DNA from 2 places in the Abyssisolibacter sp. ZYX002 genome. Region 1 is predicted to be linked to the other one. Evidence: a T-box and tRNA genes for the amino acid it is inferred to sense, from the RefSeq annotation. Region 1 holds a T-box; the other holds one or more tRNA genes.
What was found. The T-box of region 1 lies ahead of lysS (lysine--tRNA ligase). A T-box ahead of a tRNA ligase gene usually reads a tRNA of that ligase, here a tRNA-Lys.
Positions count from the first base shown of each region.

Region 2: it encodes a tRNA-Lys, which carries the amino acid that the T-box ahead of lysS (lysine--tRNA ligase) is inferred to sense. The anticodon was not compared.

Region 1 covers NZ_JARMXH010000001.1:805,797-821,859, forward strand. Annotated here, with positions in the region: gene mutL (DNA mismatch repair endonuclease MutL) at 1-1,374, opposite strand, end outside; gene mutS (DNA mismatch repair protein MutS) at 1,380-4,016, opposite strand; gene miaB (tRNA (N6-isopentenyl adenosine(37)-C2)-methylthiotransferase MiaB) at 4,035-5,408, opposite strand; gene P3X86_RS03610 (hypothetical protein) at 5,936-6,349, opposite strand; gene ligD (non-homologous end-joining DNA ligase) at 6,422-7,261, opposite strand; gene P3X86_RS03620 (ATP-dependent DNA ligase) at 7,258-8,193, opposite strand; gene ku (non-homologous end joining protein Ku) at 8,193-9,014, opposite strand; gene lysS (lysine--tRNA ligase) at 9,109-10,611, opposite strand; T-box leader at 10,681-10,934, opposite strand; gene P3X86_RS03635 (hypothetical protein) at 10,990-11,631, opposite strand; gene P3X86_RS03640 (hypothetical protein) at 11,637-12,296, opposite strand; gene P3X86_RS03645 (ABC transporter ATP-binding protein) at 12,289-12,972, opposite strand; gene P3X86_RS03650 (radical SAM/SPASM domain-containing protein) at 12,983-13,981, opposite strand; gene P3X86_RS03655 (radical SAM protein) at 14,001-15,392, opposite strand; gene P3X86_RS03660 (hypothetical protein) at 15,476-15,679, opposite strand.
Region 2 covers NZ_JARMXH010000012.1:28,093-44,155, reverse strand. Annotated here, with positions in the region: gene P3X86_RS19910 (MBL fold metallo-hydrolase) at 1-163, shown strand, start outside; gene rpsF (30S ribosomal protein S6) at 339-623, shown strand; gene P3X86_RS19900 (single-stranded DNA-binding protein) at 644-1,105, shown strand; gene rpsR (30S ribosomal protein S18) at 1,124-1,351, shown strand; gene P3X86_RS19890 (MazG-like family protein) at 1,607-1,924, shown strand; gene P3X86_RS19885 (YybS family protein) at 1,935-2,882, shown strand; gene P3X86_RS19880 (DHH family phosphoesterase) at 2,895-4,904, shown strand; gene rplI (50S ribosomal protein L9) at 4,904-5,350, shown strand; gene dnaB (replicative DNA helicase) at 5,385-6,716, shown strand; gene P3X86_RS19865 (FprA family A-type flavoprotein) at 6,883-8,079, shown strand; gene P3X86_RS19860 (adenylosuccinate synthase) at 8,490-9,776, shown strand; gene P3X86_RS19855 (glycerophosphoryl diester phosphodiesterase membrane domain-containing protein) at 9,877-11,640, shown strand; tRNA gene P3X86_RS19850 (tRNA-Lys) at 11,772-11,847, shown strand; tRNA gene P3X86_RS19845 (tRNA-Glu) at 11,854-11,928, shown strand; tRNA gene P3X86_RS19840 (tRNA-Val) at 11,936-12,011, shown strand; gene P3X86_RS19835 (ATP-binding protein) at 12,055-13,041, opposite strand; gene P3X86_RS19830 (DnaD domain protein) at 13,055-14,173, opposite strand; gene P3X86_RS19825 (peptidoglycan DD-metalloendopeptidase family protein) at 14,611-16,041, shown strand.

The sequences.
Region 1 (16,063 bases):
GATAATATACGTCGAAAATAGAGCACAAATATATTCCAGCTTGGGAAAAATAACTTTTGAATTAGTGTTTTCTTCATTCTCTTTTATAACGGGTGAAGTTTCAAATTCTTGCTCATACTTTATTAATGGTTCAGCGTCAGTTTTATTAGTTCTTTTATCACTAGTTATAACTGGATTATCTCTTTTTTCTTTAGTATCATATGTCAATGGTGATTTATCACTATATATTCTCATTTGCACATTTGAATGAGTCTTTTTTGGCTTTTCAATTATTTTATCATTGTTAAAAGTACTTCTAAAATTACTCGGTTTTAAGTCACTAATTAAATCAATATACTCATTTTTTTTATTGTCATCAGTTTGACTAACAGTTGTATGTATGATATCTTTTTTAAACAAACTATTCCTAATAGTCTCTTTTAAGATACCACATATATAATCTTCATCATCAAAACGTATATCTAGTTTACTAGGATGGATATTTACATCTATACTACCAGCGTCTATTTCAATAAACAAGAATACCACTGGAAAACTATTTACTGTAACTAGTGTTTTATATGCATCTTGTACTGCTTTGGATAATACATTGCTCTGTACACATCTTCCATTAACATAGAAAAATTGATGCTTTTTATTTCCTCTAGTTAACTCAGGCTTTGATACATAGCCATGAATCTTTATTTTGTCATTATAGCTAACTCTAATTAAAGAAGTTATATAGCTTTTACCGTAAAGTGAATAAATACATGAGAGCAAATCCCCTTTTCCTGAAGTTCTAAATATCATTTTATCATCTCTGATATACTTAAATGATATTTTAGGATATGATAATGCTAATTTAAATATTATTTCACTCACATAGCTACTTTCAGTAGTATCACTTTTCAAAAACTTCTTTCTTACAGGTACATTAAAGAATAAATTCTTTACTATTATTGTTGTCCCTTTGGGGCATCCTACATCTGTTTTATTTGTGATTTTTCCACCAGAAACATCTACCTGTATGCCATAGTCAACATTAGCTGTCTTTGTAATCACTTCTACATTAGACACTGCTGTTATACTTGATAAAGCTTCACCTCTAAAGCCTAGAGTATTAATGCTATATAAATCGTCTGAGTTTACTATTTTACTTGTTGTATGTCTGAGGAAAGCTATATCTAAATCTTCTCTATTTATACCATTGCCATTGTCTGTGATTCTGATATATTGCTTACCACCATTTTTTATTTCTACAACTATAGAATCAGATTTAGCATCTATTGAGTTTTCAACCAATTCTTTTATAACTGAAGCTGGTCTTTCTATAACCTCACCTGCAGCTATTTTATTTATAGTAGCTTCATCTAAGAAGTTTATAACACCTTTCACGTTTATCACCTACCGTCTTTAGATTCTTCTATTAAAGAGTAGAGAATATTTAAAGCTTCAATAGGAGTAGTTTTTGCTATGTCTATTGAACTAAGCTTTTTTATTATTTGGTCAGATTTATTATCAAAAAAGCTAATCTGCTGTGATATATTATTGTTTTGTCCTGGCTCACTACTCACAGTAACAGCTATTTCATCAGTTTTGTTGTTTATATCTCTCTTTTCTAAATCATGCAATATTACGCCTGCTCTTTTTATAACACTATCTGGCACACCTGCAAGCTTTGCTACTTCTATTCCATAGCTTTTATCTGCCTCTCCCCTATCAATCTTTCTGAGGAATATAATTGTATCGTCATGTTCTTTTACTAGTATTTTGTAGTTCTTAATGCCACTTAGCTTGCCTTCAAGCTCCGTTAATTCATGATAATGAGTAGCAAAAAGCGTCTTAGCACCTAAAAGATTATTATCACTTATATACTCTACTACAGCCCACGCAATACTTAATCCATCATATGTGCTTGTCCCTCTACCAATTTCATCTAATATAATCAGACTGTTCTTTGTAGCGTTATTTAAAATATTAGCTACTTCACTCATTTCAACCATGAAGGTACTTTGCCCCTCTGCTAGATTATCAGATGCCCCAACTCTAGTAAATATTCGATCAACGATAGGTAGATTAGCTTGCTCCGCTGGTACAAAGCTACCTATTTGAGCCATCAACGATATTAACGCAACCTGTCTCATATATGTAGACTTACCAGCCATGTTTGGTCCAGTAATTATAATCATTCTGCTATCATCATTATTGAGGCTAGTATCATTAGGAACAAACAGATCATCTTTAAGTACTTTTTCAACTACTGGATGTTTACCATCCTTGATATCTAGTACACCGTCAGTGTTAATAACTGGCTTTATGTAGTTGTTCTTATAAGCTGTATATGACAAAGAACAAACGGCATCTATCTGAGATATCACAGTCGCTGATTGTTGTATTCTTTTAATATTTTCTTTGATGTCTTCTTTTACAGAATTAAATATTTCAAGCTCTAGTTTTATATATTTGTCTTCAGCTCCTAATATTTTAGTCTCCATGTCTTTTAACTCAGGAGTAACATATCTTTCTGCATTAGAAAGCGTTTGTTTTCTTATATAATTATCAGGAACTAGCTTTATATTTGATTTAGTCACTTCTATATAATATCCAAATACCTTATTGTATCCCACCTTAAGGGATTTGATATTTGTACGATTTCTCTCATTTTCTTGAAGATTAGAAATCCACTGTTTACCATCAAGAGCTGCTGATTTTATCTCAGATAATTCATTACTATAGCTTTCTTTTATCATCCCACCATCCTTAGTTGATAGTGGAGGATCATCTACTATAGCAGTATCTATTAATTTATAAATATCTTTTAAATCATCTAATTTTTCTTCTAACTTTGAAAGATACCTATCATCTATACCTGATAAAACATTTTTCATAGCTGGAATTATATTGATTGATTTTTTAAGCGCTACTAAATCCCTTGCATTACAGCTACTATATACTATTTTTGATATTAATCTTTCTATATCATAGACTTCTTTTAGTAGTAATCTAATATCATCAAGTAAAAATATATTATCTACTAATGTTTCAACAGCATTTAACCTATTTTCTATTACTGTCTTTTGCAACAATGGTTCTTCTATCCATCTTTTTAGTAGTCTACCACCCATTGCAGTTTTAGTGCTATCCAAAACCCACAATAACGAACCTTGTTTACTTTTGTTTCTAATAGTTTCTGTTAACTCCAAATTCCTTCTAGTACTGATATCCATAAGCATATAATTATTATTTGAATAATATGATATATTGTTAATATGATTGAGTCCTATTTTTTGTGTATCATTTAAATACGCTAACAATGCTCCACTTGATATTATTGATTGACATCTTTCTTTTAACCCAAAACCATCAATACTTGCTATATTAAATTGTTTTTTTATTATATCAAGCGAGTTGTTTAAATCATAAATATAAGTATCATACTTGTTTATATATGCATCAAACTTGTAAGAGATCAAAGATAACAAATCTTCATTATTCATTAGTTCTTGGTTGCATATTATTTCAGTTGGTCTTATCTTTGCTAATTCATCTATTATAAAAGAATCTATTGATTCATTTGTTTCTGTAGTACAAAATTGTCCAGTTGTAACATCTACATAGGATAAACCTGCTACGTTATCTTTTACAAACAACGAACATAAGTAATTATTTTTTTTATCTTCTAATGATTTTGAATTGGTTATAGTTCCCGGTGTTATAACCCTAACTACATCTCTTTTTACTATACCTTTTGCGAGTGCAGCATCTTCTACTTGCTCGCATATTGCTACTTTGTAGCCATCACTTACAAGCTTTTGTATATAACCTTCAGCGGAGTGGTAAGGCACTCCGCACATTGGTGCTTTTTCTTTTTGACCACAATTTCTACCTGTTAAAGCTATTTCTAAAACCTTAGAGGATGTAATAGCATCATCAAAAAACATTTCGTAAAAGTCACCTAATCTAAAAAAGAGAATAGAATCTTTATATCTGTCTTTTATCTCCATATATTGTTGCATCATTGGTGTTAATTTCATCAGTATATATCCCCCTAAACGCTATCTTTGTACCATTTCTCCTTCCAAGAACCAAGTTTTTGCTTTTGTTATCTTAACATTCGCAAACTTGCCTATCAACTCTTTTGGCCCTTTAAAGTGAACTAATTTAAAAGATCTAGTTCGTCCGCTTAACATTGATTTATCATTTTTGCTTATATTTTCAACTAATACTTCAAATGTTCTTCCTATCATATCTTGATTTATTTTAGCACTAATAGAATTAATAGTTGCTAGTAATTTATCAAATCTCTCATGTTTTATATCATCTGGTATTTGATCTTTCATTTCTGCGGCAGGAGTACCCGTACGTATTGAATACAAAAATGTAAATGCAGAGTCAAATCCTACCTTTTTTACCACATCTAATGTATCTTCAAAATCTTCGTCAGTTTCGCCTGGAAATCCAACAATTATATCTGTAGTAAGTGATATATCTGGGATAGCCTTTTTAATCTTCTCAACTAATACTAGGTATTGCTCTTTGCCGTATTTTCTGTTCATTTTTTTAAGTATTCTAGAACTACCTGATTGAAAAGGTAGATGTAAGTGCTCTACTACTTTTTTGCAGTTTTTCATTGCATCTATTAATTCGTCAGATAAATCTTTAGGGTGAGAAGTCATAAACCTAATACGTCTTATACCTTCTATGTCATTTATCATATATAATAATTGTGCAAAACTTACTTTGCTCTCTAATGATTTACCGTAAGAGTTTACATTTTGACCTAAGAGAGTGACTTCTTTACATCCCTCTTTTGCTAACTTCATAATCTCACCTAAGATGTCCTCTGGTAGTCTGCTTCTTTCTCTACCTCTAGTATAAGGTACAATACAGTAAGTACAAAAGTTATTACACCCTTTCATGATGTTTATAAATGCCTTATATCCATATTTTCTTTTAGCAGGCATACCTTCTATAAGATCTTCACCATCTTCCCAAACATCAACTACTCTATTATTAGTCTGTGTTTTACTTTCTATCATTTCAGGAAGTTTATAATAATTATGAGTACCAAAAACTAGATCAACATGTCTATATTTTTTAGTTATATAGTCCCGAACCTCTTCCTTTTGTGGCATACATCCGCACACTGCTATTATCAAATTTGGATTGTCTTTTTTTAATTGCTTGAGTTCGCCTAGTTTTCCATATACTTTCAGCTCAGCATTTTCTCTTACTAAACATGTATTGAATATTATCAAATCTGCTTCTTTTAAATCCGAGGTCGTTTCATAACCTATATTACCTAACAACCCTTCCATTCTCTCAGAGTCATGCTCATTCATTTGGCACCCATATGTTAATATCATATATTTTCTTCTTATTCCAAATTTATTGAAAAACACATCATTTCTTTCTTTGATTCTATCCATATATTCTTTTTGATTATCATAATCATTAGGGATATTCTTTTTAATGTTGTTCATTGATTGATTCTCCTATTCATTTGGTGTTTATTATATTATTTCTTATAGTACATAATTTATGTGTTATCGGTTAACTAAGTATATAACCGAGATTAGTCTATATATAATTATACCATTTATATATCATAGCAGGCAAAATAATTTTAAACTATATACCGTTTATCTTATCTAAGTCAATAATAAAGCTAAAAGGCTATCGTATGTGAGATAACCTTTTATATTGAAACAATGTAATATATATGATTAGTATTATTTTTCTATATTACGTTTCTTACATTCCTTGATAACAACATTATATATTAACAGAAAATGCAATTAAACAAACCAAGCTTGCTATTTTTTTACTCATCATGATAAAACCCCCTAATTTTCAAAAAAGTATATTGAAATTAATATACCAAATGTAGTAATAAAATGCAAGTAAAAAAGAGCTATCTTTTCTAAATAAGATGCTCTTTTTTATTCATTAGATGTTACATTTTCTTTTTAGCTATATAGTATTTTGCATCAAATTCTATAGCTATTTCATCCTCTACTGCTTTATCCTTTAGCGAATATATTGCACTACCTTTTGTAAACATGTTTGCCTCACCATTTGCAGTAGGCGCAGTATCCATATCTACTACTTTGCTAACTTCACCTAATTTGTCTTTTAACTGGTCTTTTGTAGCAGTCATTGTTTCAGTATCTTGTATGATGTACATAGCATCTCCCCACATTATAGATGGTTCTGCTTTTTCAGTTGGTTCTTCAGTAGGAGTTTTGCTTTCTTCCTCTGTAGTTTTTTTAGGCTCTTCTTTTGGCTCAGTTTTTTTAGTACACCCGAATGCTCCTAGTACTAAAACTACTACTAAACACATAATTAAAATTCTATTTTTTAATGACATCTATACTCACTCCTTTCGATATTATTATTACTAATTTAATCCATATTATTCATATAATTTTAACAAATATTATCAATCAGCATTAATAGCTTTTAAAATAAAATCCAAATCTTGAATTTCTGTATCTGTACTATCAAACAAATCACCTATCTTATTTAATCTATCTATGATATTTAGCATATTAAAATCGGTTGGATTTATTCCTTTATGTAGTTCATCCCACGATATAGGTGTTGAAATAGGTGCATTTTCAACAGCCCTAGGAGAGTATGGAGATATTATTGTTTTGCCTCTATACATCTGCAAATAATCAAAATAGAGCTTTTTATTTCTATTTTTCACTAATCTTTCAATAGTTATTTTATTACTATAAACTTTAGAAAAATAAACACCAAAAAACTCGTTAATACTTCTAGCTTCTTCATATGAATATTTACCTCCTACTGGTATATAAATTTGCAAACCTGTAGCACCAGAGGTTTTAACATAGCTTTTAACTTTTAACTTCTCAAGAGTTTCATGTATTAAAAGAGCTACTTCTACAACTTGATTAAACGTTTGTCCTTTTGATGGATCTAAATCAAAAACTAGGCTACTCGGATTATTGATCTCATCTAGAGTATTAAAACTAGTGTGAAACTCTAAGGCTGCTTGATTGCCCATCCACATTAATATGTTTATATTATCTAATGAGTGTTTAACCCAGTCAGGAGCATATTTGGGCAAATTTTTTTGGTAAAAGCTTTTACCATCTACGCCATCAGGATATCTAATGACAGTAAGCGCTCTATTTTTAGAATATTTTAATATATAAGGTGATAATTTATAAAGAAAATTAATATAGTCTATTTTTTTTATACCTAGCTTTGGCCACAATAGTTTTTCAGGATTTGTTATATCAATATTTTTCATAAAATAAACTCAACTCCATTTGCATTGCTTGGTAACAGGTCGCTAAATCCTATTATTTGAGGATGGCGCAATTTACCTTTATCAGTCCATTCTGAGTATTTTATCCAGCATGTTAATAATGGTTTTGTAAATACTATAGATTTGCTTTTTGAAATATTACTAAATGGGTTATGATTAGACCTAAGAGAGTCTAAGTTACCATATAGTAATGACAAATCATTTTGACTAAGCCCAGAAGAAGCATTTCCTATATATATAAGGTTGTTTCCGTTATACATACCTAAAAGTAATGATTTTACTTTATTTCCCTCAAGGTTAATGCCACCAATTACACATAGAATTTTTTTCTTTACTTTTATTTTATACCAGTATCTATGCTTTTTATATGGAACATAAGGACTATCGATCTTCTTTGATACAATCCCTTCATAGCCAAGAGATTTGACTTTATCGAATAATGCATTACCATCTTCATAGTAATCACTATATAAAAAATTATTTGTCTGCTCTATAGAATCCTTTAGGATTTTTTTGCGCATTGCTAGTGGCTGATAAGATAAATCTTCTCCATTGTAGGAGAGTATATCAAATACTACATATGTCAAAGGGTATTTTGCTATATTTGACTTTATTTTTAATTCAGAACTACTTCTTGCTCTGACTAATATATCATGAAAAGAATGTCTATCCTCTTTAAACACTGTTAATTCACCATCTATAATTGATGATTTTCCAGAAAATACATACTTAAAGTTAGTTATTTCAGGAAACTTAAGTGTAATATCATAACCTTTTTTTGTATATAACTTAAAATCATCTTGATTATATATTAATAAACCTCTAATTCCATCAAACTTGATTTCATGAACCCAATCACTTCCTTGTGGTATAGTAGTAGATTTAATAGGCTCCATAGGCATTATTTCCAACATTAACTAGCACCTTTTTTAGGTTTGATAGATTGTTTTTTGGTGTTTTTAGCTTTACTATCTTTTAAACTTGCTTTTAATGCTGACATCAAATCTACTACATTGTGACTAGTTGTTTTTGCTTCTGCTTTTATTGTTTCCTGTCCGTGTATTTTATTTTCTATGATCTCATTTAGAGCTTCTCTATAATCATCTTTATAATTTTCTGGTTTAAACTCAGTAGTAAGTTGATCAATTAATTGAGTAGCTATTTTTAACTCTTTGTCATCTACATTGATGTTTTCTGGTAGATTAGGTATATTACTTACTTCTCTGACCTCATCAGGATAAAATAAAGTTTCAAGTACCAACGTATTTTGGTATACTCTAAGCGCAGCTAATGATTGCTTATTTCTTATAGTGATTTTAGCTAATGCTATTTTACTAGTATCATTCATAGCACTTCTAAGCAGATTATATGCTTTACTTCCTGTCTGATCAGGTGATAAATAGTATGATTTGTCAAAGTAAATAGGATCTATTTCAACTAAATTCACAAAATCTATTATATCTATTGCTTTATCTAGAACTTCTGATTTGGCTAACTCAAAATCTTCTTCGTTCATTATTACAAAATGCCCTTTTTCATATTCAAAGCCTCTAACTATTTCTTCTTCTTTAACTTCTCTACCACATGATTCACAATATTTCTTATATCTTACAGGTGTATTACATTCTTTGTGTAAATATCTAAATCGTATGTCTTTATTTTCAGTTGCAGTAAACATCTTAACTGGAATATTAACTAACCCAAAGCTTATTGAACCTTTCCACATAGTATGCATAATAAAACTCCCTTCTTTATCTTTGTATTTAGGATATCCTAATAATAAAAAAAAATGTGGCTCATTAGATGTAATGAAAACCACATTTTTTAAGTTATTTTTTAACTATAGGAAAAGGTATTACTTCTTTTATAGAACTAGCATCTGTTAAAAACATCATCATTCTATCTATTCCAATGCCAAGTCCTCCAGCTGGAGCCATGCCTATATCCACTGCTCTTGCAAACTCTTCATCCATAGGACTTGCAGTCTCGAGTCCTGCTCTTAATTTATCAGCTTGTTCATTTAACAGTATCCTTTGAATTATAGGATCATTAAGCTCTGAATAAGCATTTCCTAGCTCTACTCCATATGCATAAGGTTCAAATCTTTCAATAAGCTCTTTATTGTTCCTGTGGATTTTACATAATGGAGATGATTCTTTTGGAAAATCTGTTATAAACGTTGGCTGTATTATGTTATCTGCCAGATAATCATCAAACAACATCATTATAATATCTCCCTTTAATAACTCATCTAAAGGTACATCTGTATTTAGAGTTAAATCTTTTTCATGGATACAATCTATGATCTCTCTTTTCGACAGATGTTCTACTGGTATACTAAGTTCTTGATTTATAATGTCACACATACTTATACGTCTCCAAGGTGCTTTGAAATCTATTTCTACACCATTATACGTAATCTTTGTAGTTTTAATTACTTTCATAAACACATATTCATATAGATTTTCCATTAATGACATCATATCTGTATAGTCACCATAAGCCATATAACATTCAAATAAGGTGAATTCAGGATAATGTGTTCTGTCTATACCCTCATTTCTAAATGATCTAGCAAAAGAATATACTCTCTCTATACCACCTATCATCAATCTTTTTAAATAAAGTTCAGGAGATACATTCATGTATGCATCACAGTTTAGGGCATTTATATGTGTGGTAAATGGTTTTGCTTCTCCACCGCCATACTTTGTATCTAATATAGGAGTATCTATCTCAATGAAGTTCATATTATCCAAAAATTCTCTTATAGCTGACATAGCTTTTGATCTGTTTATAAATCTGTTTTTAACTTCATCGTTCATAATCATATCCAGCGATCTATAACGTTGTCTTAAATCTTCATCTTTTAACCCATGATATTTCTCAGGTAGCGGTCTTATTGATTTACTGAGTAGCGATATATCTGATGCTCTTAGAGTAATTTCACCAGTCTTTGTTTTAAAGACACTGCCTGTCACTCCTATGATATCTCCTATATCTAATAATTTTACTATGTCGTATTTTTCTTTTAAAATTCCTTTATTAAAATAGATTTGCAAGCTTCCTTGTTGGTCTTTTAGGTTGATGAAAGAAGAATTACCCATATTTCGATAGAGCATTATTCTTCCTGCTATACTAAATTCATCGGTTTCTTTAATATTATCAAAGTCATCAATTATATTACTAGTTGTGGTACTTTTAGTGTAGCTATATGGGTATATTTCTATGTCCATATCTTTTAGCTTATCAATTTTTTTGATTCTTTCAAGTATTATCTCGTTTGCATCATAAATGATGTTTTTTAAATTTTCTATATCATTATATTCCATGTGGATACCACCTTCCTTTTTATATACAAATATTTGTTAATAAAAAAACCCTCACCTCCAAGACATAGTCTTGGGGACGAGAGCATTAGACTTCGTGGTACCACCCCAGTTTACAAACATGTCACCATGTTTGCCTCCTCTAGTACGGCTAAATATGCGATACTATAGCTCTATAACGGGAGCTCCCGTGCATTTTGTTCATAGTAGAACTAATTCAGGCTCAGAGGCTTTATTCAAAAGATTATTCTTTGCTAGCTTTCAGCAAGGTTACTAGCTCTCTGTAAAAGGATTAATCAATCTACTCTTCTCTTCATCGCTTTATTATAAATTTATTAAATTATAATATAATAAATTATATATGTCAATTCAAAAAAATAATTAGTTTTTTTTGTATAACCATTCTAATGACTTAGTATGTTTTATTACTAATAGTGCATTTAATATAAGTACAATACAGTATATAAGCATTAAAGCATACTTTAAATGCCATAACATGAGAATGATTATTATGCCAAATATAGAAAAACTCATTAAATACGGTGCATTATCATTACTAATACTACTCTGTATAGCTAAAAGTGCAAATAAAATACTTGTAATACATATAAGAGCTCCATAAACAAGAATAAAAAGGATACTTATCTTACCATTAATCACGAACCAAAATAAGCAATTTGACAAAATCATGAAGAGAGTACTTGGAAAAGTCATTATTAAAAAAGTTAAAAACTCAACAAGAACTATTTGATTATAACAATGTCCTTCTCCTAATATATTCTCATATATTCCGCAATTTTTCCTGTTTAAAATAATTTGTCCGAAATTTGCACAATTAGCAACTCCACCTACTATTCCTAATAAGTATATTGTTTTTTTATCTATCCTAATATTAAAAACGATTGAAATTAAAATGAAAAAAAACAGAACGATAATTTGCTTTAAATATGATTTTAGCATATTTTTGTACGAAGTCCTACTAGTTTTACATAAGCATTTAGCTATTTGTAATACATTTGCCATATTAATTACCTCCTACAAATTATACTATCACTATTGATATTCCTAATTTTTTTGATAAATATTATATCAGTTATAATATTCACTAAATATATAATCGCTATAATTACATCCAAATTAACATAATTCTTATTAATCTTAGTACTCATTGCTATTAGTATAATTAGTATTATTGTGAACATAGATGCTTTTCCCATTGTTTTCACTGGATTTACAGAATAAATGATTTCATAAGAATAACATATACTCATACTAAATGAACACCAGTACATTAAAATAACAATCAAGATTTTATACCATATATTTGCATAAGACTTAGATACTAATAAAAAAACTAACGAAGGCACATATATGATAACACTCATTACAAAAGCTTTAGAAAGAATATAATCTTTAATTTCAACACCTATTGATATGAGATAAGTAAAACCCCCATTTTTTTGTTCACGATAATAATCACCAATTGGTATAAATGTCATTGTTGAATAGATTATAGTTAACGGTAGTGATAATATGAAATATGTACCATCAATTTTAATATCTTGTATTCCAATGTTTAGCATAAACGCCATCATAAACATTAATAGCGTTAAAGCAATTTCAACAATCCAAAAATACTTTTTTTTAACAATTAGTATTAAATCTTTATATATATTAATTTTAAACATTATTATCACCTGTTGACAAATATAATTTTTCTAATGATCCATCAAACGATTTTCGTAATTTATCTATACTATCATTAATTAGTAATTTACCGTTTCTAATAATTGCTATATGAGTGCAAATTATGTTAATTTCGGATAAATCATGAGATGAAATAATAATAGTTATTCCGTTTTTTGAGAGTTCTTTTATTTTATTTACAAACCATCTCTTCCCATCTATGTCTAACCCAACTGTAGGTTCATCTAATACAATTAATTCAGCTTTTCTTAAAATGCATCTTGCTAAGCATAATCTTTTTTTCATTCCTTGAGAATATGTGCGTACTGGATCTTTAGCAACTTTGGCTAAGCCTACTTCTTCTAGAACACTATAAACTTCTGTTTTATCAAAATTTCCTTGCAGTAGCCCAAATATCTTTAAATTCTCATAACCACTCAATTCCAAATATAGTCCATTATCATGCAAAATAACACCAATTTTTTCTTTTTTAAGGCAAACTTCTCCATTAGAAGGTTTAAGTAATCCAAGTATTAACCTTATAATTGTAGTTTTTCCAGCACCATTTGGACCTAATAATCCAAATACATTTCCATGTTCTACTTGAAATGAGACATCACTTATTATATTTTTTTTTGAAATTGATTTAGAAACATTTTTAAATTCTAATATAGTCATATATTCACCTCTATTTGCTATTAAAGACAAAATACCAACAAGGCATATCTCTGAAACAAGTTTTCTTTTTACCATTTAACTGTGCTATCCAAGCAGATAGACATCTGTCTGTATCGTCTTTATCAAAATACTTTTCTAATGATCTAAACAAATCTACAGTGTCAAAATTCATGATAGGACAGGCAGTATTATTTAACTGTGTTTTTTCATAATTTTTCATCCATACATCTAGCAGTTTTTCTTCATTAATATTTCCAAATGATTCAGTTACATATGGACATTTTGTTATATTACCATCTGGGTTAATATTAACTGATATTAGCCCACCAGGGCAATTTAATTTTTTAATAATTTTCATGAAATCACCATAGTCTTTAAACTCAGCAAAATCTTCATAATGTATATATTGATAAAATCGTCTGTGTGTCTCAATAATTTTCTTTAATACTGCTTCGCACTCTTCTTTTGAACTACTTGTCAATGGTGATAGCCTCAAACTCCTAATTTTGTTTTTTATACAAAATTCCACTATATCATCTATCTCACTGATATTATATTCGGTAATAGGAACATTAATATTAACTCCAATCCCGGAATCCTCTAGCATATTAATTGCATTAACAATACCTGCATAAGCTCCTTTTCCTTTGACCTTATCTTGTATTTCTTCATTAACACTATCTAAGGTAAGTCTTATTGCAACTAAACCAGTGCTTTTTAAATTTTCTATAATTTGTGGGGTTAAATTTTTACCATTTGTAAATAAGTAAGTGAATAATCCATAATACTTTGCTTCATTTATTATTTCCATAATTTCTGGATGTAACAAAGGTTCTCCCCCTGCTATTACAATATAGTTACTTTGCAAAGTAACAGTATCCTTATAAATCGATTGAATTTTTTCGATATCTAATTCGTTTTTCCCATCATGGAATTCACAGTATGAGCAATCCATATTACATTTATCTGTACAATTTATTGTTATTGATGCTAAACTTTCATATATCATATCATTTCCTCCACCTAATTTATTGACGCAATGATCTTTGCATAATACAGTTTTGTACATCTATAGCTTTATATTTTTCTATATCTATAAATTTAAGCAATTTCTTTCCTTCCCAACTACAGTTCTCATTGTTTAAAGCTCCGTCAATGCCCTTTATAAAACAGCCTTGACAGTATGAAAAAGTTTTGCAATTTTTACAAGTTTGGTATCTGGGAACACCAACTTTAGCAAGCTCTAACATTATTTCGCTTTCAAAAACATCAGATCCTTCCGAAAAAACATTTCCTAAATTAAACATTGCATTATTTGCATTTACACATGCTCTTAAATTACCATATGGATCTAGCGCATAAGTCCTCCATCCAGCACCACAGTTGTCACGACCTTGTTGCATTAAACGTGTGCATTTAGGTGGGATAAATGTTATCATTTCATGATATTTTATTTGTAATGCTTTAGATTGTCGAACAAAATTATTATAATTATTCTTTGAAACTCTACCCCAAGAAATACTACTACCTCTTCCGTTTGTATTACTTACTTCCCAAGCTACACTTTTAGCACCATTTTCTTGTGCAACTTTAATTGTATTTTCGATATCAAACATATTCTCTGGCGTAACACTCATTGCAATTCTAGTCATTGCAGGAATAGCAGAAATATCTTTTAATGCATTTACTGTAGTCTCCCATGCTCCTTTCTTTCCACGAAATTTATCATGAAATACAGGACTAGAACTATCTAAGCTAATATTAAACATTAATTTATTCTTATTTTTCTTAAATACTTTCATCATCTCGCCTGTAATATTTGTTCCATTTGTCAAAATTGCTACTAGTGACAAATTATCGCATAAAAATTGAACAATTTCATTAAATTGAGGATGTAAAGTTGGTTCCCCTCCAGTAACTTCAACTAGCTTTAATCCTTTATCTTTTAATTGCAATATAGTTGTTTTTAATGATTCAAAGTCTATGAACTTTCCACTATACCCTGCTTCTCTATAACAATGCTTACATGCTAAATTACAAACATCTGTAAGTTCTATGGCCAAGTGTGGTGGATAGAAAAACTTATTACTTCCTGTCAATTCAAATTCTTTACCAATATCATTTTTATCAGGTGTAAATTCAATTAATTTACTAAAATATGCATGAGTTAGTTTGATTTTCACATACTCGTAACCATATTTTTCTATAAGTTCCTGCACTTTTACTCCTTTTAGAGCATCCAAAATCATATCTCTATAGCAAGAATCAACTCTAAACATATTGTATTCCATAAGTCTATTTGCCATTTCTGTATCAGCTTTATATATCAAAGCCCCAATAGGTAAAACATGTATTTCATCAATTTCTTTATTTTTGACATACTCTTCTTTATGCAACATTAAATTAAAACCATTTTCCATATATTTTCACCTCGTAAATATTTGATAGGAATGGGACAACACAGGTTGTCCCAAACAAATTTAACCGTAAAAAAATATCTCACCTACCAAGCAAATAATCCTGCAGCTCCTGCAGCTCCTGCGGCATAAGCTGCTGCAGATGCTGCTACTCCAGTGATTGCGATTTCAGCATCTGGAGTTGGTGTAATAATACATCCACCACATCCACTACATGAACTACAACTTGGATTTGGTTTACATAATGCACAGCCAGCACAGCCAGCGCATCCAGCACACCAATCAGCCATAAACTATTCCTCCTCTCATTAATAATTTACAAAATAGTAATAATTCCAAAATTAATAAAATTTAAAAAATATATTATTATTTATAATTTATAGAATATAATTACCAAATTTAATTTATTATACCATATACTTTCCTTATTGTATATAATTTTATAAATTATTGTGAATTGTAACAAATATAAACATATTTAACTGTAATAATATGTAATATTGCATATTGTAATAAAAAATAGAAAATATGATATACAGTATACAGGGCATACTAAATATCATATTTGATAGATGATAATTTATAATATTGACATGGGTTGTTTATAAAAATAATATGATAAAAAGATTACCTTGGGGTAAGTATAGAAAAGTAACAAAAAAATACGATAAAGA
Region 2 (16,063 bases), on a different contig from region 1:
AGAAATAATTAATCCTAAAATGGTTATACCATGTCACTATAATTGTCCTGATATTTTTAAAAAATCATATAATCAAGCTGATGACAAATGGTTTAAAACAGAAGTAGAAAAGAGAGGAATAAATTGTGTTTTACTCTCAAAGGGTGAAATTGTACAAATTTAATATGTAGAGTTTAAGTACAAGTCGTTTCTTAAATGTAGTATTAAAATACTAACAAACTAGAAATAGATAAAGCAGAAATTATCCCTTGTAATAATTTAACTTAGGTGATATAATAAAGTGATATTTAGTCCTTGCCCATTTTTAATGGGCCATAGTCCAAAAGGAGGTGAATCGAATGAGAAAATATGAAGCTGTATTTATTTTTAAATCAAACTTAGAAGAAGCTGATAGAGTAGCGTTATTTGATAGATTCAAAGGTATAATCGAAAGCAACGGTACTATAGATAACGTGGATGAGTGGGGTTTAAGAAAGCTTGCATACGAAATTAAAGATGAAAGAGATGGATATTACATCTTAGTTAATTTTGAAGCTGCTTATGAAGCAATACAAGAAGTAGATAGAATAGCAAGAATAACAGAACCTGTATTAAGACACATGATAATTAAGATTGAAGAATAAATTAAAGGTGGTCAAACTGTATGAATAGCGTATTTTTAATAGGAAGATTAACAGCTGACCCTGAACTAAGATTTTTGCCGGGAAATGGAACTGCTGTAGCTAGGTTTTCTTTAGCTGTTGATAAAGATTTATCCAAAGAAAAGAAAGCAGAAGCAGAGAGAATGGGTAGGCCTACTGCTGATTTCCCAAGGATAACTGTCTGGGGAAGACAGGCTGAAAACTGTGCTAATTACCTTGCTAAAGGCAGAATGGTAGCTATAAAAGGAAGAATCCAAACCGGATCTTATCAAAATGCTCAAGGTCAAAAAGTTTACACTACAGAAGTAGTAGCTGAACAAGTGCAATTTTTAGAATGGGGAGAAGGTAATAAATCACAAGGTAGAAATACTTCATTCCAACAGCAACAACAACAGCCGGTTAATAATGATTTTGATGCGACTGGTGGTTTTCAACCAATAGACGATGAAGATATACCATTTTAGCTTGTAAGGAGGGATATTATGGCTAAAAAGAATTTCAGAAGAAAGAAAAAAGTTTGTAACTTCTGTGTAGATAAAGTTGATAGCGTAGATTACAAAGACATAAACAAACTTAAAAAATATATAACTGAAAGAGGTAAAATTTTACCTAGAAGAATAACTGGAACTTGCGCTAAACATCAAAGACAAGTTACACAAGCTATAAAAAGAGCTAGAACAATAGCATTATTACCATATACAGCAGAATAAAGCTAAGAGAAGAGAAGTTGATAAAGCTTCTCTTTTTATATAAATTGTATACAACTTAAAGATACCTATAAAATAAATATAGTAAAGAACTCAAATTAAAGGCTTTTTAAGCGTGTTTATAGAAAATATATATAACGTTTAATCTAAAACAACTTAACATAAATATTTTACAAAATAGTAATAGCGTTAATCAAAGGTATTATAATGATTAAAATATAGCCATTTATTGGTATAATATATTAGGGGGCTAAAGATATGAAAAATGATGTTGATATTACAAAAAACATCAAAGTAATTGAATGGTTAAAGTGTGAGCTATTATCATCCATATCTTCTTTATATGAATCGTTAATGCATGAGACTAAACAAAGTAGGGAAGTAGTAATAGATGTGCTAGCTAATATTATTTTTGTGACATATTTACTGGGCAAAAGACTGGGCATACCTTTTCAAAAACTAGATGCTAAAATCAAAAGTAAAATCAAGCTTAAAATAGTTGAAGAGCATAAAATTGAAAAATGGTATGGGGAGTTAAGTGTTTTGTTAGAGCATTTTAATAGAAAAGATAATTGAGGTGAATTTCGTGAAACATTACGAAGATACTAACAAACTTGTGCTATCTGCAGCTATGATAGGTATAGCTACTATATTGACAGTACTATTTATTAATAGCTTTTCAATCTTTTTACTATTATATCCTACGGTTTTTATAGTATTAGGAGTTAAAGCTGATATAAAGTATTGCATATTATCATTAGTAGCCACATCGCTATTAATTTCGATGGTTACAGATATAGTTACCGGAATATTCATATTTGTACAATTTGGTTTATTAGCTGTAGTTATAGCATATATGATAAATAAAGGATATAAGTTAATAGAAATTTGTATAGGGGGAACAATAGTATTTTTGATAAGTATTTCTGCTTCAATAACTTTGATAAGTTATATAACTCAGATAGAATTTATTGAACAAGTTAAAACACTATTGGAAGAAACTTTTACGATGCAGCTTAATATTATCAAGTCTGCAAAGCAAGATATAGATATAAATCAGTTAAAACAAACATGGAAAGCAATTACAGAATTGACACTACTGATACTACCAACGATGTTTATAATATTCTCATTGATATGTACATACGTAAATTACTTACTGTCAGTGGTAATATTAAATAGATTAAAAGTTAAAACAATAAAAACTCCTAAGTTTAATAAATTTAGATTACCGAACAATATAATATTAGGAACAGTAGTTATATTTACATTATCGTTAGTAATAAGGTACTTAAAAGTCTTTTATTATGATACAATATTCTTAAATGTAGTAATATTAATTTCAGTGTTTTATTTTATACAAGGTTTAGCAGTATTGATGTATTTTATGAATAAACTGAGAATAAGCAAAGTTTTAGTTGTAATAATACTTGTAATATTTGTAATTAACTTAAGGATCAATATGATTATATCAATGCTTGGCTTCATAGATGCATTAGTAGACTTAAGAAGGTTAAAAAAGGAAGCTAAATAGTAGGAGGCAAATATGTCAAACAAATTTAATGTCAAAAACCTAATAGTTGACACAAAGATATACCTACTTATAATAGGACTTTTAACGTGTATATTAGCATTTTATGAAATCAGAATAACGATATTTATGCTGTTTATATTAGGTTATCTAATATATTATTATAAGAGAAATATTCATTTAAGAAAATTAGAATGGACTAGTTATATACAGAAGTTAACAGATGATTTTGACTATGCTACAAGGGATTCATTGTTTAATTTACCGTTGCCACTAGTTATATTAAGTAAAGACAGTAAAGTACTTTGGTATAATCCTAAATTTATGGATATTATTAAAGAAGAACATATTTTAGGAGAAGATATAAAGCAAATAATACCAGATCTGAGTATAAAAGATATATTGGTTACTGATAAAATTAGCTCAATAGAAGTGAGCATTGGAAAAAGAGATTATAAAGTACTATTTAATATTGTGAAAACAAATGAGGAAATCAGTCACAATGATGATAATAATATTCTCATGTTGTATTTTATTGATAATACTAGCTTTTCTATACTGAAAGAAAAGTATCTAGATGAAAAAACGAGCGTTTGTTTAGTAGAGGTTGATAACTATGACGAAGTAAGAAAAAAAACAGAAAGTACAAGAGTACCAGTTGTATTTGCTGAGGTAGATAAAATACTTAATGAATTTACAAAAAGTATAGATGGATTTATGAGAAAATATGAGCAGGATAAATACATAATAGTATTTGAGAATAGGTTTTTAAAAACATTAGAGGATACTAAATTCGATGTATTAGATAAAATAAGAAACATAGATCAAGGTAACGAGATGCCTATAACACTGAGTGTTGGAGTAGGAGTATTTGGTAAAAACCCAGCACAGATGTACGAATATGCTAGAGCGGCTATAGATATAGCACTAGGTAGAGGCGGAGACCAGGCTGTAGTTAAGAAAATTGAAAGGCTTAATTTCTTCGGAGGAAAAAGCAAAGCAGTAGAAAAGAGGACAAAAGTAAGAGCGAGAGTTATATCTCATGCATTGAGACAATTAATAGACCAATCAGACAAAGTGTTTATAATGGGACATAAAAATGGTGATATGGATAGCTTTGGAGCTTCAATAGGTATATCAAACGCAGTAAGAAGTAGAGGGAAAAAAGCATTTATAGTTCTAGATGATGTTAACCCTCAAATTAAAAATTTATATAACAGATTATATCAAGATGAACCTGAACTTTTTGAGACAATAATAACATCAAGTCAAGCCTATCTAAAGGCAACTGAGGAATCATTGTGTGTAGTAGTAGATATCCATAGGCCTGCATATACAGAAGCACCAAAATTATTAGAGATAGTTGATAAAGTAGTATTGATAGATCATCATAGAAGAGGCGCAGAGTTTATAGAAAATCCAGTATTGACCTACTTAGAGCCATATGCATCATCGTCATGCGAGTTGGTTACTGAGATTCTATCGTACATGGAAAACAAAATAAATTTAAATAAATTTGAAGCAGAAGCTTTACTAGCAGGAATAACAGTGGATACAAAGAACTTTACATTTAAAACAGGAGTTAGAACATTTGAAGCGGCAGCTTTACTAAGACGTTATGGAGCTGATACAACATCAGTTAAGCAATTATTCCAGGATGACCTTGCAACATTTATAATGAAGGCAGATGTTGTCAAAAAAGCAAGGATAATAAACAACGAAATTGCAATATCATCAATAGATGAAAATGTAGATGATTATATATTAGTTGCTGCACAGTCTGCTGATGCACTTTTAAATATAAATGGTATAACAGCATCATTTGTACTAGCTGCTAAAGACAATAAAATCCATATAAGTGGTAGATCGCTAGGTAAAATCAATGTTCAATTAGTGCTTGAAAAGCTAGGCGGAGGAGGCCATTTAGAAGTTGCTGGGGCACAACTTTATGATGTATCGCTCCAGGAAGCTGAAGATCTAGTAGAAAAAGCAGTTACAGAATACTTAGAGGAAGGTGAAGAGTAATGAAGGTAATACTTTTACAAGACGTCAAAGGATTAGGTAAAAAAGGAGATGTAGTAAAGGCAAAAGATGGGTATGTAAGAAACTTTTTATTCCCTAAAAACTTAGCCAAAGAGGCAACAACAGGAAATATAAAGGTATTAGATCAACAAAAAAAAGCAAAAGACCATAGAGAAGAAGAACTTCTAAATCAAGCAAAAGAATTAGCAGATAACCTGTCTAAATTGACAGTTACAATAAAAAGTAAATCAGGAGATAAGGGTAGATTGTTTGGTTCAATAACAACTAAAGATATATCAGATTTACTATTTGAGCAACATAAGATAAAAATAGACAAGAAGAAAATAATAATGAAAGATAACATCAAGACACTAGGTTCAAGTAGTGTAGAGATTAAGTTACATCCAAAAGTAAAAGCTAAACTCACAGTAGATGTTGTCAAACTCTAGATAAATTTTATTTTCAGATAGTGGAGATGATAATATGGAAGGAACAAAAGACATACTAAGGATTCCACCAAATAACTTAGAGGCAGAGCAATCTGTACTAGGGGCAATGATACTAGATAAAGATGCAGTGGTGACAGCAGTAGAGCATCTAAGTGGAGAAGATTTCTACAAGGAAGCAAATAAAGAGATATTTGAATCTATTTCTAGTCTTTATAATAAAAATGAACCAGTTGATTTGGTAACATTATCAGAAGAATTGGCGAAGAAAGATACGCTAGAAGCAGTGGGAGGTATTACATACCTAGCTAATCTAGCAGATGGTGTGTCAACTACCGCGAATATAGATGTGTATTGTAAAATAGTAGAAGAAAAATCTATACTTAGAAGACTAATAAAGGCATCTAATGAAATAATAGCAGAAGGTTACAAAGATGAACTAGAACTGAATAATATAATAGATCAAGCAGAAAAAAGAATATTTGAAATAACCCAACGGAAAAGTTCGCAAGGTTTTGTAGAAATGAATAAAGCACTAATGGAAACGTTGAATAGAATAGAGGAAGCATCACAAAGTGGTGGAGGAATAACAGGGCTTGCGACTGGTTTTACAGATTTAGATAGAAAGACTTCAGGACTTCAGAGATCAGACCTAATATTACTAGCAGCAAGACCGTCGATGGGAAAATCGGTTTTTGGTGTTAATCTTGCCCAAAACTGTGCATTAAGACATGGGGCATCAGTAGCTATATTTAGTCTAGAGATGTCAGTATCACAAATAGTACAGCGTATACTAAGTTCTGAGTCGCATGTTGATTTGCAAAACATCATTACAGGTAACTTGAATGATGAAGAGTGGGCAAAGCTTGGTAGGGCAATGGGACCACTCGGTAGCGCTAAGATATATATAGATGATACACCAGCAGTAACACTCAATGATATGAAAGCAAAGTGTAGAAAGCTAAAGATGGAAAAGGGATTAGATTTAGTTGTTATAGATTATCTCCAATTAATGAGTGGAGATGGTCGCTCAGAGAATAGACAACAAGAGATATCTGCAATATCTAGAGGACTTAAAGGTATGGCAAGAGAACTAAATATCCCAGTACTAGCACTAGCTCAGCTATCAAGAGCACCAGAGCTTAGAGCTGACCATAGACCTATAATGTCAGACTTAAGAGAATCAGGAGCGATAGAGCAGGATGCTGATATAGTTATGATGTTATATAGAGATGAGTACTATAACAAGGATACAGAAAAGAAAAATATAGGTGAAGTTATCATAGTTAAGCAACGTAATGGTCCAACAGGGACTATAGAACTTGCGTTTATGGGTAATTATACTAAATTCTTAAATTTAGAGAGATAATTAAACAAAAAATAGAGCGATATAAAAAGAAGCATAACATTAAATGTTTGATGGATGCTTCTTTTATTATTATAAAACTTAAATAAATAATTAACAATAATTGATTAAAGGTTTTGAAATTGGGGTATAACATTAATATCAGGAAGTGTGTTAGGAGGAAAATAATATGGATAACAGTAAAGTTTTTGACATAGTGAAAGATGTTAAATGGATAGGAATATTAGATCCTACATTAATTACATTTGATGTTGTGATGGAGACTAAATTTGGAACAACTTATAATTCATATTTTATAGATGCAGATAAAAAAACGATAGTTGAAACTAGTAAGGAAACTTACAAGGAAGAATATATCAACAAATTAAAAAGCGTTGTAGATCCAAATGAAATAGAATATATAATATTAAATCATACAGAACCAGATCATTCAGGGAATCTTAAGCATTTACTTAGATTAGCACCCAATGCGACAGTAGTAGGTTCTAAAGCAGCAATCAATTTCTTAAAAAACTTAGTAGATATCGAATTTAAGAACATGGTCGTAAAAGATGGAGACGAGCTTGACTTAGGTAATAAAACATTAAGGTTTATTTCAGCTCCATTTTTGCATTGGCCTGATTCAATGTATACATATTTAGTCGAAGATAAGATACTGTTCTCATGTGATTCTTTTGGTTGTCATTATTGTGATGAAAGGATGTTTGATGATTTAGTAGGGAATTTTGATGAAGCTTTCAAATATTACTTTGATGTTATATTGAAACCATTTAGTAACTATATGCTAAGTGCTATAGATAAAATTAAAGACTTAGAAATAGCTATAATATGCCCAGGTCATGGACCAATACTAAGAACCAATCCACAGAAATATATTCAGATGGCAAAAAGTTTGTGTAGGATAAAAAGAAAAGAACAGACAAAGAACATTTTTATACCGTATGTATCAGCTTATGGTTATACAGCAAAAATGGCTGATGAGATAGCAAACGGAATTAAAGCAGTAGATGAGGGTATAAATGTAGAAGTTTGTGATGTGGAGGACATAGATATATTTGAATTAGAAGAAAAAGTTGAAAACTGTACGTCAATAATAATTGGATGTCCAACAATAAATCAAAATATACTGTTACCTATATATAAACTGTTTGCAGTATTAAACCCAATAACGAACAGAGGAAAAAAAGCAGCAACATTTGGATCATATGGATGGAGCGGAGAATCAATAAAAATAATAGAAGACAATATACAGAATCATAAACTAAAAGTGGCACTGCCAGGTTTAAAAGCAATATTTTTACCAGACGAAGATACCATTGATAAATGTAGAGACTTTGGAAAAGAATTTGTCAATGCTATTAAATAAAATGCTACAAATGAAAAAATAAGGGGATGTCATTGACGTCCTCTATAATTTTGAGTAATTTGCACATGTATCTTATCCACAAAAACAGTGGATAACTTGTGGATAAAAAAATAAACAATTTCAACATAGAATTTGTAAATGTTGAAAATTACACAAATAAACCGGGTGATATAGTGTGGGAATTAAAAATTAAAACTGTGGATAACATAATAGAATAAAGCAAAAAAGTTTACACGAACATTTATGGAGTCAAACAAAATAAAATTCGTGTTTGATTGACTTTGGAGTAATATTTTGATATTATTTAGAAGGAATAATAGAGTAAAAGCAAAATTTACATAAATTAATATTCACTTTTGTATAAAACTGCACTATATGGATAAAAATTTTTTATTAAAGGAGAGATAAGTATGTCTACTCTTGTTGTTTTAGGAGCTCAATGGGGAGATGAAGGTAAAGGAAAGGTTACAGATTATTTATCAGAAAAAGCAGATGTGGTAGTTAGGTATCAAGGAGGAGATAATGCAGGACATACAGTGGAAATAGAAGATAAGAAATATAAACTGCATTTAATACCATCAGGAATATTTTATGATGAAAAAACATCAATAATAGGTAATGGAGTAGTAGTAAATCCAAAATCACTATTAAAAGAAATACAATATTTAAACGGCCTCGGAGTAAAAACAGATAATTTGAGAATTAGTCAAAGAGCTCATATAATTTTTCCATACCACCTTAAGTTGGATGAATTAGAAGAGATAAAAAGAGGAAAAAACAAAATAGGAACGACGGTAAAAGGAATAGGACCTTGCTATAAAGACAAAGTTGAAAGAAGCGGCATAAGGATATGTGATATGTTCTATGCAGATTACTTTGAAGAAAGATTAAGAGGTAACATAAAAGCTAAAAATGAAATAATAGAAAAGCTATATAATAGCGAGCCGTTAAATGAAGATGACATTGTTAAAGAATACTTGAGGTATGCAGAAGAATTAAAGCCATATGTTACAAATACTACAGCATTGGTTAATAAAAGTGTTAAAAGTGGTAAGAAAGTATTGTTTGAAGGAGCACAAGGAACTCTTTTAGATATAGACTACGGTACATATCCGTATCTAACATCTTCACACCCTATTTCAGGTGGAGTTGCTATAGGTTCAGGTATTAGTCCTTTTGATTTAAAAAAGGCACTAGGTGTAGTGAAGGCTTATACAACAAGAGTTGGTAAAGGACCATTTCCAACAGAGTTATTTGATGATACAGGAGATTGGATTAGAGATAGAGGATTTGAATATGGAACTACAACAGGTAGAGCAAGGAGATGCGGATGGTTAGATACTGTGATGCTCAAATATTCATGTGATATAAATGGATTTACGGGAATAGCTTTGACTAAACTAGATACGCTAGCAGATTTAGAAGAGATAAAAATATGTACAAAATATAGACTCAAAGACGGATTTATAGAAGATTTTCCAGCAAGTTTAAACTTATTGGCGGAGTGTCATCCAGTATATGAGACATTGCCGGGATGGAAGCTTGAGGAAATTACAGGAGCTAAAACTTATGAAGAGCTACCACTGAATGCAAGAAAGTATATAGAGAGAATAGAAGAGTTAGTAGGTGTAAAAATACAGTTAGTATCTATTGGACCTAAAAGAAGTGAAACAATTATTAGAGAAGAAATATTTTAAAAAAGTGCAGATAATGCAAGGGGCTGTTTGAATTATAAGCAGTCCTTTAATAATATTAGGATAATAAAGATCTATAAATGCCACTTGGGGAGGTCACACTATGAAGGAGATATGGAATGAATACAGAAGTTTAGTAAGAATATTTAAGGATAACATAACTAAATTCTTGAAATACCAGATAGCTACTAAAATATTAATAGCAATAATACTACTACCGTTATTTGGCTGGATATCAAATACACTTATGAAGAGTGCAGGTCTTTCATACATAACTAACGGTTTAATAAAAAAGTTCGTATTATCACCACAGGGAATTATATTCATACTACTAGGAGTTATATTTGCGATAATAGTTGTTTTAATAGAGTTAGGAGGACTTATTGTTCTTAGTTATCAAGCAATACTGAGAGAGAAACAAGAATATAGTTATTTCCAAGTAATTAAATACAGCCTAAGTAAGAGTAAATATTTAATAGGAATAAATGGTATACTTATAACGTTTTATCTATTTTTAATTGGTCCATTGTATGGAAATATAATAACTACAAGTGTAGTAAATATTAAAGTACCTGGATTTATAATGGATGTAATACAATCGAAGACTTCATATATAGCATATTTGGTAGTAGTCACAATAGTAATAGTTATTTTATCTATCAGATGGATGTTTTCACTGCATATTATAATGTTAAAAAAGAAAGTCAAAAACTCACTAAAAGAAAGTGCTAGACTAGTCAAAGGTAATCTTAGGTATATACTAAAATATACCCTTGGGACAGGACTTTTAAATATTATTACAGTGGGAGCAAGTATTTTAATATATGCATTAATATCAACATTAATATTGCTACCTATTAGTGGACAATATTACGAAATAGTGTTTATATTGCTTCTTTGTATAGGTGGAGTATTCATATTTGGAGCATTGTTTTTTTTAATACCAATAGAAATACTGAAGCTAACAAAACTGTATTTTCATCTACAAGGCCATGATGTAATATTAGATATAAAAATACGTGATAAAGATAATATTATAGATAAAGTTATAACAAATAAAAAGGTAATAGTACTTGTATTTGTTATATGTGTAACGGCTTTATCAGTTTATTCTTTTATGATTTTAGATGGATTAGATAATGCTAAATATGATATAGATATAACAGCTCATAGAGGTAGCTCAAAGCTAGCTCCAGAAAATACAATATCAGCATTAAAGGTAGCAATAAAAAATGGTGCAACCTATGCAGAAATAGATGTTCAAGAAACAAAAGATGGGCAGGTTATATTGTTGCATGATAATACGTTTAAGAGAACAGTTGGAACTGACAAAATGCCATCACAAATGACTCTAGAGGAAATAAAACAGTTAGATACAGGAATACTGTTTGATTCAAAATTTAAAGGAGAAAAAGTCCCAACACTACAGGAAGTTATTGATTATGCTAAAGGAAAGATAAAGTTAAATATAGAGTTAAAAACAAACAAAAGTGACAAGGTTTTAATAAAAAAAGTTGCAAAAATTATTAAAGAAAAGAACTTTATAAAATCTTGTGTAGTTACATCTTTAGATTATGATGCGTTATTAGAAATAAAACGACAAGAGCATTTAATTAAAACAGGATATATAATGTATTTTGCGGTAGGGGAGCTTGAAAAACTAAAAGTAGATTTTTATAGTATAGAAGAAACAAATGTTAATGAAGGTTTTGTAAGTACGGCTTATTCGATAGGAAGAGAAGTGCATGTATGGACTATAAATACAGAAACTAGTATGGAAAACATGATAGAGCTTGGAGTAGACAATATAATAACAGATAATGACAGTATGTTAAAAGAATTGTTAGATAGTTATAAAGAGGAATAAACATAAAAAAATTACGTTAAATTACCTATTTAAACAGTATTTGTTGATATACGATAAGATTTTAAAAAAAAGTAGAAAAAACTGTTGACATACATTCTTCTATCATGTAAAATACTAAGAGTAGTCTGTAAGACCCATTAGCTCAGTTGGTAGAGCATCTGACTTTTAATCAGGGTGTCCGGCGTTCGAGTCGCCGATGGGTCACCATTTTTAGGCCCTATGGTCAAGCGGTTAAGACACCGCCCTTTCACGGCGGTAACCCGGGTTCGAGTCCCGGTAGGGTCACCATATTTGTGGGCGCATAGCTCAGTTGGGAGAGCACCTGCCTTACAAGCAGGGGGTCATAGGTTCGAGCCCTGTTGTGCCCACCATAAAAAATCAGCGTTAACGCTGATTTTTTTATTTATTATTATTCTATTCTTCCCATCTTAAATCATTACCATAAAACTTTAGTTCTATAAACTTACCAAATATTCTAGAAAAAAACCTGTCGGAATACATTTGCGATAGTTCTCTAGGATGATGATTTGTAGAGATTATAGTTTTCTTACCATTTACAAGTCTAGAATTTATGATGTTAAACATCTCAGTATTTGTAAAAGCAGTGGTTAGTTCAGTACCAAGGTCGTCAATTATTAGCAAATCAGAACTAAACAATAGATTGTATGCTAGTTGGTAAGAAGTATCTTTTGCTATGTCCTTAAATTTATAGGTTCTAATAATATCTAATATATTAAAAGCAGTTTGATACAGTACAATTTTCCCCTTATCAAGTAAGTTTTTAGCAATGCAGTTGCACATGAATGTTTTTCCTAAACCAGTAGTACCATAAAATAGTAAATTTTCTTCATTATCCTTATCAAAATTAATAACAAAACCTTCGCACACATTAGCTATAAATTTCATATTTTCTTTTGGAGTACGCTGTTCATTTTCATAAGACTCATCAGAGAACAGATTTATATTAAAGGTTTGAAAATTTTCTTTAGCAAGCATTCTCTCTAAATTAGACATCTTGTAAGCAGTTCTTATTAATGCTTGCTTAAAACAATTGCATTTTTTACCATTCTCAAGATATCCAGTATCCTTACACCTTACACAATCATATGCAATATCTGTATAATTTATAGGGATATTGTTTTCGGTCATTAGTATAGCTTTTTCTTGCTTAAGAGATTGTATTTGGTGTTGTAATTGCTCTATCTTATTCTCTATACAACCAGAGTTCTTTAATATCTCCTTTGAAGTTGCTACGCCTAAAGATGCAATTTTTTTATCTATTTCTTCAATACGAGGAATTAAGTTGTAGATTTCTCTTACTCGTATAGTTTGCTCACGTTTTTTTTGATCTAACTTAGATTCGTAATTTTTTAGTATTTCTCTAATAACACTATCGTTCATGGTATTTCCTCCCTTATACATTCTCAGATTTTTTATTGTATAAGTTGTTTAAACCTTTATTTTTTAATTTTTTTTGAAGGTTTTTATTTAACTTTTCTTCTAATTCATGGTCAGTATATTTTGTGGTAGTGTGTTTAAAATTATGGAACTTAGTTTGAAACTGTTCTTTGCTATTTTTATTATTTGAACGACTATAAGTTTTAGACTGTTGGTTAGCAGAAAATTGTTTCTTGTTTTCTTTAACAGCTTCAGTAGTTTTTAGATTACTTTTATACCATCTAGATAAAATTCCATCAAGATATTTAAAATTAGGTTGTGATATTTTGAGGGTTTCCTCACATGCAAGCAGTATTACTTCATTGCTAAAGTTCCACTCATCAACCCATTTATTTATAATATCTTTAATAGACGTAGAAAAACTACCTTTATATCCGATAGCTTGCTTAATTAGATTGAATAGATTGTACCTAGAGTAATTATACTCCATATGTACATTCAAGTTGTCTATATTAGTTAGACCATTATCAAACCAATTTTTTAGTATACCTTGTACATAATTTATGTTTTTAATGCTCCTCTTTTCTTTAGCAAATTCAAAAGCTCTAATAATAACATCAGTGCTCATATTGTAATTATAAAGCCATTCAAGAACTTTTTTATATTCATTTGGAACTAGAGTCCTCCCAATAATGCCTGATATATTATTAAACATGTTATTTATTGCAGGAGAGCTATTAAGCTCTACAATATCAGTAGGAGTACAAGTGTAGTTCTTTTTACTAGTTTCGGTTTGAGCTGGCTTGATTATCTTATCTATATAGAGTTGCTTCAAATTTATAAATTCAACACTGTAATCATTATCATTTTCTACATTTGTAAAATGTTTTTTGATAATCCCTTTTTCTTCCCAAAAATCCCATGCTTTCAAAACATCATCTAAACTAGTTCTCAGATGTTTTGCAATAGTTTGATTAGAGATAGACTTATTTTCTTTGCTGTGCGCAAATTTATACCCAAGCAAATAAACCTTTACAGCTGTACCATTAGCCATAGGCATAAAATCATCAATAAAAATATTCTCAAATGTTGTATTTCCTAAATCAATTTCAGTTGTACCTAAAAAGAAATTCAATTAAATCCACCTTCCATATAACTATCTTTAATATATTATAACATATACGTAAATATGAATATGTATTAATCCTAAAATATTCGTAGAAAAAGAAAAACTCTTTTAAATCCTTCTAAATCAATTAATTCACTATTCTAGGGGAGTGCTTAAAACTGTTATTATAAGCTTATTAATCGAAATATTTAAGTTTTGGATATATAGGAATAAACAAGAAAAATATATATAAAATTTAAATAATAAAATAATTTAGTAAAAAAGGAGGTATTAAATTAACGAAAATTGAAAATAATAAATAAAGCTAGAAAATAAATAGTTTACATAGTTGAAATATATATTAACTATGGTATAATAAAACTTAGGGTCATTATGTTACAAAATCATTACGTATTTATTACAAAAAAAATTAAGATACAAAGATAAAATATAGGAGAGATTATATGAATATTAAATATTCAGATATAATTGATAGACTAAAGAAGCTAGCCAATGGTAAGACATGCTTAAGGCTTTCTATTTTTCTACTAATAGGAATAATGTGCGGAACGACGATAAGAGTTATAAATGACAGACATGAATACAAAGTAAGGCGTGAAATTGAGACAAGAGCTTTTAGTGTATACTTTGGAGATAAAGAAATAGGTAAAGTTAGAGACCAGAATTCAGCGCAAAAGCTAGTTAAAGATATAAAGAAAATCATAAAGACAGATTATAATTGTGATATAGTAATAAATCAAAAGCTGAGATTTGAAGATATTCATGTTGAAGACGAAGAGATAACAACAACAGCGCAGCTTAAAAAAGAGATTTTAGATGTATTGTCGTTTAACGTTAAAGCATATGCAATAAAGATAAATGGAAAAGTAGTAGGACATGTTAAAACAAAAGAAGTTGCAAATAGACTACTGGGTGAAATAAAACAACCATATATAGATAGAATAAAAGAGCAAGATGGGGAATTAGAAAAAATAGATTTCTTAGAAAAAACAGAGATAGTAGAAGTAGAACAGTCACTATCCAAATTAATGGATTATGATGATTTGCTAAATTACATAAAAAAAGGAACAACCCAGGAAAAGACACATGTGGTTCAAAAAGGAGATAGCTTATGGAGTATATCAAAAGATTATGATATATCAATTAAGGATTTAGAAAAAGCTAATCCACAATATGTAAATGGTTATTTGCAAATTAATGATGAGTTGAGTTTAACAGTGCCTAAACCATTTATAACAGTAGTAACAAAAGAAAAAGCAAAGTTAATAGAGAAAGTAGGATTTGATACTGAGTATCAGGAATCAAGTAGCTTATATAAAGATGAAACAAGAGTTAAGAGAAAAGGTGTTTATGGAGAAAGAGAAATAGTGGCATTGGTAGAAAAGCATAACAATGTGGAGATGAAAAAAGAAGTTTTGCAAGAGAGTATTATCTCACAGCCTAAAGCACAAATCGTAATCAGAGGAACAAAAGCAATACCAGCATTAGCAGGAACTGGAGTATTCCAAAGGCCGACAAGAGGGATGTTGACATCAAGATATGGCCCAAGATGGGGTGGATTTCACAGAGGAATAGATTTAGCTTCTGGGATAGGTACACCAATCAAAGCAGCAGATAGTGGAACAGTAATATTTACAGGTTATAGTAAGAGCTATGGATATTGGGTTGAAATAAGCCACGGTGGTGGATATAGCACAAGGTATGCACACTGTAGTAAAATATACGTTAAAAAAGGTCAAAAAGTATATAAAGATAAGACGATAGCAGCTGTAGGAAATACAGGGAATAGCAAGGGTCCACACGTACATTTTGAAATATTGAAATATGGGAAAACTCAAAATCCGCTTAGTGTGCTTGGCAAAAAATACAGATAAGAAATAGTTAGCTATATTGTAG